One region of the Neptuniibacter sp. QD37_11 genome, then DNA from elsewhere that is predicted to be linked to it. Evidence: predicted binding sites of a transcription regulator. Region 1 holds the regulator's gene; the other holds the start of a gene.

Region 1 (4,198 bases):
TAAATTAGTCGCTAAAGGCGCACCCGCTCACTTCCGCCAACAACAAGAAGTGAATGGTGACTTCAGTGATGCTTGGGGTAAACACATGGTGTATATGGTTAACAAAAAGAAATTAACCATTACGCAAAGTGCCAAAGTAGTACAAGGCAAAGACACCTTTACTGGCAATAAAATTGTTTATGACCTAGACAAATCAATTGTGGATGCTTTTGGTGCAACATCAAAAGACGCTAAAGAAAAAGGCCGTGTAAACATGGTCATTCAGCCCACTAAGAAGAAATAAGGCCTGCTGTAATGAGCTTATTGGAAGCGCGAAATTTAGCTAAGCGCTACAAAGGAAGAGAAGTAGTAAAAGACGTCTCACTTAAAATTAATAGCGGTGAGATTGTTGGGCTTCTCGGCCCCAATGGTGCAGGCAAAACCACCTGTTTTTATATGATAGTCGGTCTTGTACAAGCAGACCGTGGCCAAGTTAAAATTAAAGATCAAGATATCACAGCCCTTCCTATGCACGGGCGTGCTCGTGAAGGCATTGGTTACCTGCCTCAAGAAGCCTCAATTTTTCGCAAACTATCTGTACAAGACAACTTGCTCGCGATACTAGAAACACGAAAAGATTTAGATAAACAAGCTATCAAGTCCAAAATGAATGAGCTTCTGGAAGAATTTCACATCACTCATATTCGCGATAGCCTTGGCATGAGCCTATCTGGCGGTGAACGACGTAGGGTTGAAATTGCCAGAGCCTTAGCAACCGAACCTGAATTTGTGCTTTTAGATGAACCTTTTGCTGGTGTTGACCCTATTTCAGTCAATGACATCAAACAAACGATTCGTCACCTTCAGTCCAAAGGTATCGGCATTTTGATTACTGATCACAATGTCAGAGAAACACTGGATATCTGCGAAAGTGCCTATATTGTCAGTGAAGGCACTATACTTGCCAATGGTAAGCCTGATGACATTATGAATAATGAAGCAGTGCGCGATGCGTATCTCGGTGATCAATTCACCTTATAAACCCATAGATAATAACTAGATGATTGTAGCCTCTGGAGTTAGTGCCGCCGTATTATGAAACAAGCGCTTCATTTAAAAATTGGGCAACAGCTCACAATGACACCACAATTGCAGCAAGCGATTCGCCTGCTGCAATTATCTACACTGGATCTTCAACAAGAGATTCAGGAGGCACTTGAAAGCAATCCTATGCTGGATGTATCTGAGGATGACAACACTACTGATGTACCATCTAATGAACAGGATAACAACCTAGAAACACATCAAAGCGCTGCTGCCGAAGAATTAGAGAATAACACTTCAGCAGAACAGGACTTCGACGACACACCTGCGGCTGAAGATAATTGGAATGAGAGCATTCCTGAAGAGCTATCTACTGACAGTAACTGGGAAGACACCTATCAATCTTCCACACCAACGTTAAGTAAAGAAGATCTTGATTCGTTTGAATCAAATGACACGGCAGAAGAAACCTTACAAGATCACCTTCACTGGCAACTAAACTTGACGCCTATGAGCGATCTGGATCGACTCATTGCGACCAACATTATTGATGGCATTAATCCGGATGGTTATTTAACTGTTCCTCTTGAAGAGATTCATGAGCACTTTTTGGAACAAAATTCCGATGAGAGTGACGAAGTTGAACTTGATGAAATAGAAGCCGTACTGCATCGTATTCAACAATTTGATCCGGCCGGTATTGCTTGTCGAGACCTTAGTGAATGCTTAGCTATACAGCTTCGCCAACTTCCATCTGATACACCGTGGCGTAATGAGGCCATTAAAGTGGTCAATCAATACATCAAGCTTCTAGGCACCCACGACTATCGTCAATTAATGCGCAAGACGCGCCTAAAAGAGCCACAGCTACAACAAGTTATTCAGCTCATTCAAAGCCTCAACCCTAAACCTGGCGCTAGCATAAGCCAGACCGCTGCAGAATATGTCATCCCAGATGTCATCGTAACAAAACAACGCGGTGTTTGGACTGTTAACCTAAATCCAGAAGTTTCGCCTAAACTTAGAATAAACTCCGGTTATGCAGGTTTAGTAAAGCGTGCAGATAACAGTTTGGATAACACCTATCTGAAAAACCATCTTCAAGAAGCACGTTGGTTTATTAAAAGCCTACAAAGCCGTAATGAAACCCTATTAAAAGTGTCGAATGAGATCGTTAAACGACAATCTGGTTTTCTAGATCATGGCGAAGAAGGCATGAAACCTATGGTATTACACGATATTGCTGAAGCAGTAGAGATGCATGAATCAACTATCTCTCGTGTAACAACGCAAAAGTTTATGCACACACCACGCGGTATTTTTGAATTGAAATACTTCTTCTCCAGCCATGTCAGTACAGCTACAGGCGGAGCAGCATCTTCAACAGCAATCCGCGCCCTAATTAAAAAGATGGTTGCAGCAGAGAACACAGCTAAACCTTTGAGCGATAACAAAATCGCGCAGTTCCTCGATGAACAAGGATTCAAAGTTGCTAGGCGCACCATTGCAAAATATCGTGAAGCAATGGGAATTCCACCTTCTAATGAGAGAAAGCGTCTGGTTTAATAAAGAGATAATAAATAAGGACGGCGGCAAAACGCCTCCACTCAAGTAGGAGAGACCTATGCAGATTAATATTACTGGACATCATGTTGAACTGACTGATTCAATGCAAAACTACGTCCTAGAAAAAATGCAGAAAATTGAGCGTCACTTCGATAACATCACCAATGTTCAAGTAACACTAAGCATCGAAAAACAGCGCCAGAAAGCAGATGCAGAGATGCATGTCTCCGGCGCCCAACTGTTCGCAACTCACGAACACGATGATATGTATGCTGCAATTGACGGCCTGACTGACAAGCTAGACCGCCAAGTTATAAAACATAAAGAAAAACTCAAAAACCACAAATAGGCCTCCGCTACAACGTATTATGCTGGTCCATGAACTATTAACCCCCTCAAGCACCCTATGTGGTCTTGAGGGGAGCAGTAAAAAACGAATTCTGGAAAAAGCATCTGAAATTATTTCAGAGCAAAACCCTAACCTAGAAGCATCTTGTATCTTCAACGGCTTACACGGCCGCGAGAAATTAGGTAGTACTGGCATAGGCGATGGCATAGCTATACCCCATTGCAGACTAGCTGACTGCAGCGATGCCAAAGGCTACTTAATCAAATTAGCTCAACCAATTGATTTCGACGCTATAGATAGCAAACCGGTAGATCTTTTGTTTGTTCTTTTGGTACCAGAAGATGCTACATCTGAACACTTACAAACTCTTGCCGCGATTGCTGAGTTATTCAGCCAAGAAAGCGTGCGAGAACAGCTGAGAAGTGTTGCAGATAACGAAGCGCTCTATCAGGCAATTTGCCAACTTAGTTCATAGGATGTGAAATGAAGCTTGTAGTGATAAGCGGTCGATCCGGTTCCGGCAAAAGTACGGCTCTACAAGCTCTAGAAGATATAGGCTTCTATTGCATAGACAACCTCCCAGCATTATTGCTACCTGATTTAGTCCAGCAAATGAGTAGTGAACCTAGTCACCCGGATCGCATAGCGGTCAGCATTGATGCACGCAATCTACTCAGCAACCTTTCCAAATTCCCTCAAATTTTGCTTAACCTTCGCCAAGAACGATGGGCAGAATATGAAGTAATTTTTCTCGATTCATCTGAAGCTACGCTATTAAAAAGATACAGTTCAACCCGAAGAAAACACCCGCTTTCAGATGAACATAAGAATCTACAGCAGTCGATCCAATCCGAATCAGAGCTACTTGAACCCATTGCTAGCCTTGCGGATATCAGGATAGACACGACACGCCTCTCCCTTTATGACCTAAGGGATACAGTTAAACTCCGCGTAGCTAAACGAAAAGAGCAGACGCTTTCAGTTCAATTTGAGTCCTTCGGCTTTAAACATGGGGTACCTCTAGATGTCGATTTCGTATACGACGTCCGTGCGCTACCTAATCCCCATTGGATACCTGAACTAAGAAGATTTACGGGACAAGAGCAACCAGTCGAAGAGTTTCTGAACAATTCTCCTGAAGTTAACGAGATGATCAGCGACATTACAGAATTTCTATCTCGCTGGCTGCCCCGCTTTGCCGAAAACAATCGCAGCTATATAACAATTGGAATTGGATGCACTGGAGGTCAACATCGCTCT
Region 2 (4,198 bases), 780 kb from region 1:
TCGCACACTGGGATAAAGCCAAGCCCAAACTCTCTAGCTGCACTCAAGGTTCCCGGACCTATATCCGCCTCACCCTTTGCAATTAAAGAAGCAACTTCTCGCTCAGAGAATGCAACACTGCCTACAGTCAGCTGATCCTGCGGGAAAGCATGTCCAGCCAGCCACTCATTCAAAAAGCGCTGCGAGCCAGCACCTTCTTGACGTGTAACCCAGCGAGTACTGTAATCCAGCGCCTCATTGGGGTCTTGTAAGCGTTCGAGGTCCATCGGTCGCATAATCAAACCTTGGCTGCGGTTAAACAAATGAACCAAAATCCAATGCTTAGATTGCGAGAACTGTTGTAACAGCGCAGGATGTCGGACATCGCTTTCTTCGGCGCGCCCCCAATGAATCGCACAGGCATCAGCATGCCCCTGGGCAAGAAGCTCTAAACCAAGCTTTGTACCCGTTACCGTATAACTGAATAACGCTTTAGTTCTGAGATGTTGCGTCAATCTATTAGCTGCTGCCTGCAATAAAGGATCATCACTACCAGATAGCAACAATCGATCGGCCATCATGCCACTATGGCAGCTCTCCAATAACCAGCGATCTACCAGTGACTTGGGGAACAACCATTTACCAGTCAGTTTAGTTGCTGGAATCTCACCCTCAGCAGCCATTGCATACACTTTCTTCTCGTTCAGGTGCAAATAATCAGCCAGCTGCTTAACATTCATAAACGCTTGAGACATATCACTCATCTTATGCCTCCGTTCTTGCTTGCTTAACAGAATTTTGTTTAGGCGGTAACTGAACATCTCTGATCAATGATGCATTACCACTAAACTGTAGAAAATGCTTACCTTTGGCTCGAGCCAACATCGTGATACCCAGTTCTCTGGCCAACTCCAAACCCATCTGGGTTACACCTGAGCGAGACAGCAATACAGGAATCCCCATCTGCGCAACTTTAATAACCATCTCAGATGTTAAGCGACCCGTTGTGTAGAAAATCTTATTATCGGTATCTATTCCTTGAAGCCACATACGTCCAGCAAGTGTATCGACTGCATTGTGACGACCAACATCTTCAATAAAAGAAACCACTTGGTCACCTTCGCAGATAGCACAACCATGTACTGCACCCGCGTTCTTATAGGTATCGTTATGCTTATTAAGGTTATCTAACAGCGCATAAACAGTACTTTGCTTAATCGTTACTTCAGGTAATCTAACCTCCTCTAGCTTTTCCATTACGCTGCCAAACATCGTGCCTTGACCACAACCACTAGTCACTGTGCGCTGCTGAAGCTTTTCCTCCAAGCCTTCAGGTTCGCCATGGGTTACAACAGCGGCCGCTTCAACATCCCAATCTACCTGTATTGCTTTAAGATCAGATAGAGAATGTATAAAGCCCTGATTTCGAAGATAACCAAGGACTAACGCTTCAGGATCACCACCCAAAGTCATTAAGGTAACAATCTCTCTTTTATTTAGATAAATCGTTAATGGGCGTTCACAGGCAATTTGAACCTGTCGAACACTTCCTTGTTCGTCGATCGCCTCTACTTCGTGAGTAAGCTGCGCAGATGCATTACTTATTATGATTTCTGACACGTTTTGCATATTCCAACTCTATTAATACAGCGTCACGCCATCTTCTTCGTAACTTTCTCTCCTTAGTAGCAATTTACGTTCCTACCTTGCGATGACCTTATATTTTCTACCAATTAATACATTTAACTCTGCTTCCAGTAAGTACTAGGTCATTATAAGTGGGTCATTTTGTCCCAACCATTTAAAAACATGGGAATAATTGTCATAGCATTTGCGCATTAAGCACCTCTAAGCCCACCTATTCACGCTCAACAGCTATTAAATAAAGAGATGGCCCGTAGTTTGCAGAACTACAAAGGAGAATTCCCCACGACGGAAGACAAAAGATGTCTGCAACAAAAACAACAGATAACTGGCCACTTCAAGTTTCTCTTTCAGTTGAAAGCATTGAAGTTAACGGCTGGGATACAGAACGCTGGCAGATAGATGCCATTGAGCCTCATCAAGACGATAAGCCTAACTTCTTCCACCTTGATTTAGATCTGCACAAAGATGAACGAACAGCCTATCGCTTTAACTTAGACTCTCAGCAACCACACCTCTTTGTCTTGTGCAATGAAGACGAGATGGACAACACATTAACGCCAATCCACATAACAGCTAGTCAAGACGACGCTGCTTCTTTTATGGATGGCGAACATAAAATGTTAGAAGTTTCGATGCCGCAGGCCGTTCAATGCTGGATAGACACCTACCTAGGCATACACGGTGAACTAATCGATTGCGGTAAAAAGAAGAAAAAAGGCAAAGGACGTAGCAGTGAGCGATAACCAATCATTTTTTTCTCGCTGGTCACAACGTAAAGCTGAGCAGCAAGCTGAGCCAATAGAAGAATCTCAAACAGAAGCCGCTCTTTCAGAGGAAGCTGTTGATACCGAAGAGTTACCCCCTCTAACCGATGAAGATATGCCAGATATTGAATCACTGGATAACGATTCCAATTTCGAGCAGTTTTTTTCACCTGGTGTGTCAGAAGAACTTCGCAATCTCGCCCTAAGAAAACTATTCAGATTACCTGAGTTCAACATTCGTGACGGCCTTAACGATTACGATGAAGATTTCAGCAAAATGCCTGCACTTACCCAAGAAGTCGTTTCCAAACTTCGAAGTTGGGCAGATGAAAAAATCGAGGAAGCCGAAGAAGGATTTAAAGAAGGCGTTAGCGGCGAGACCGAAGAAGATCCAGAGAGCACCAACGATACGACCAAGGTCGAAAGCCGCGACTTTAGTGATCTAGATGATTCTGATGACTTAGGCGATGCCGATCTTGAATGCTAATTTTTTCAGCAACTTAGGACAAAGAGTCGGAATGACTCAACCCTTTTTGACCCATAGAGACACTTTGTCCCACCCTAACTTAAGAAAAACAAAAACGACAGACCTAAGTGCGCTTTAGGGGAATTTTTACAGCCAAAAACTGGTTCTCCGATTGCTTTATATAAACAACAAATTGTGACGAAAAACCTAAACGTTTGAGTCGCCCCTGAAATAGAGACTAAAGCATCGACAGAATGCACCCTATTTCAGTCAGTGAGGTAGAGAATGACGACAGAGCAGAGTGTAAACGCCAAAGCACGTGATTTGGCGATAAAACAAGTATCTTTTCCGCAGAACCTAGCGCCTGCGACAGTAACTTACAGCACCTACGGTCACCTATTAATTACGGGTGCCGAGGACACTATTCGTTTAGCTGCAGCACAACTGTCCGGCATGGCAAGCATTACTCTTCTTGCTACCGACCCAATTAGCAATACTGATACTGATCATCTGCAACGCGCAATTGACGCTGCACCTGAACTTAAAGTTCACACGGCGAAGCTTAGCCAGACCAAAGGCTTCCTAGGTCAGTTTCAAGTTACTATCGATCATCAGGGTAATAACGAAAACTTCGCAAAGATTGCTCAGAATAAAAACTGCTTTGATCTGATTTTGAACTTGGGCCAAGAGTCTTTATTCACTACAGATCTAACGCCTGCTGGTTACTTCCACGTTTCACCTGAGAGCAGCAAGTTTTCTGAAGTAATAGAAGAGCTACCGAACTACATCGGTGAGTTTGAAAAGCCTCGTTATTTCCAAATTAATAATGACATCTGCGCACACAGCAATCGAGGTCAAACAGGCTGCACACGCTGCTTAGATGTGTGCCCTGCAGATGCGATTACCTCTTTTAAAGATTTAATCGAGATCAACCCACACATGTGCCATGGCGCTGGTGGTTGTGCCACAGCCTGCCCTACTGGAGCGATCTCTTACGCATTACCTCAACCGGTGATGCTACATAATTATTTGCACCGCCTGATTTCTACTTATCAGAATAATGGCGGCACAGAACCAACGATTCTGATCCATGATCATGAAGTTGGCGCTGAGATCATTGCTAACCATCCAGAGCTCCTTTCTGACAATGTTCTACCTGTGTCTCTAGAAGAAGTGGCAGCTGCAGGACAAGAAAGCTGGTTAGTCAGTTTAGCCTCAGGCGCTCAGCTAGTTTTACTGTTAGATACGCCTAATGTCCCTGAGATGGTTCGCGATCTGCTTAAGCGTGAATTAAAAACAACTCACGCTATGCTTGAAGGGCTAGGCTACTCTACTGAGCAGA

What was found. Region 1 encodes sigma-54, which starts transcription at its own class of promoters, with help from an activator protein. Its sites were predicted from a motif close to TGGCACNNNNNTTGCTNT; they were not measured.
Region 2: ACMXYT_RS08550 (DUF3305 domain-containing protein) is a predicted target of sigma-54. The motif match lies at 1,871-1,888, and genes of this name have one in related genera.

What each region holds. Positions count from the first base shown of each region.
Region 1 covers NZ_CP180552.1:2,649,329-2,653,526, forward strand. The annotation lists gene lptA (lipopolysaccharide transport periplasmic protein LptA) at 1-283, shown strand, start outside; gene lptB (LPS export ABC transporter ATP-binding protein) at 295-1,020, shown strand; gene ACMXYT_RS12320 (RNA polymerase factor sigma-54) at 1,075-2,589, shown strand; gene hpf (ribosome hibernation-promoting factor, HPF/YfiA family) at 2,648-2,938, shown strand; gene ptsN (PTS IIA-like nitrogen regulatory protein PtsN) at 2,955-3,413, shown strand; gene rapZ (RNase adapter RapZ) at 3,422-4,198, shown strand, end outside.
Region 2 covers NZ_CP180552.1:1,874,261-1,878,458, forward strand. The annotation lists gene ACMXYT_RS08540 (substrate-binding domain-containing protein) at 1-743, opposite strand, end outside; gene fdhD (formate dehydrogenase accessory sulfurtransferase FdhD) at 745-1,608, opposite strand; gene ACMXYT_RS08550 (DUF3305 domain-containing protein) at 1,926-2,369, shown strand; gene ACMXYT_RS08555 (DUF3306 domain-containing protein) at 2,359-2,877, shown strand; gene ACMXYT_RS08560 (4Fe-4S binding protein) at 3,142-4,198, shown strand, end outside.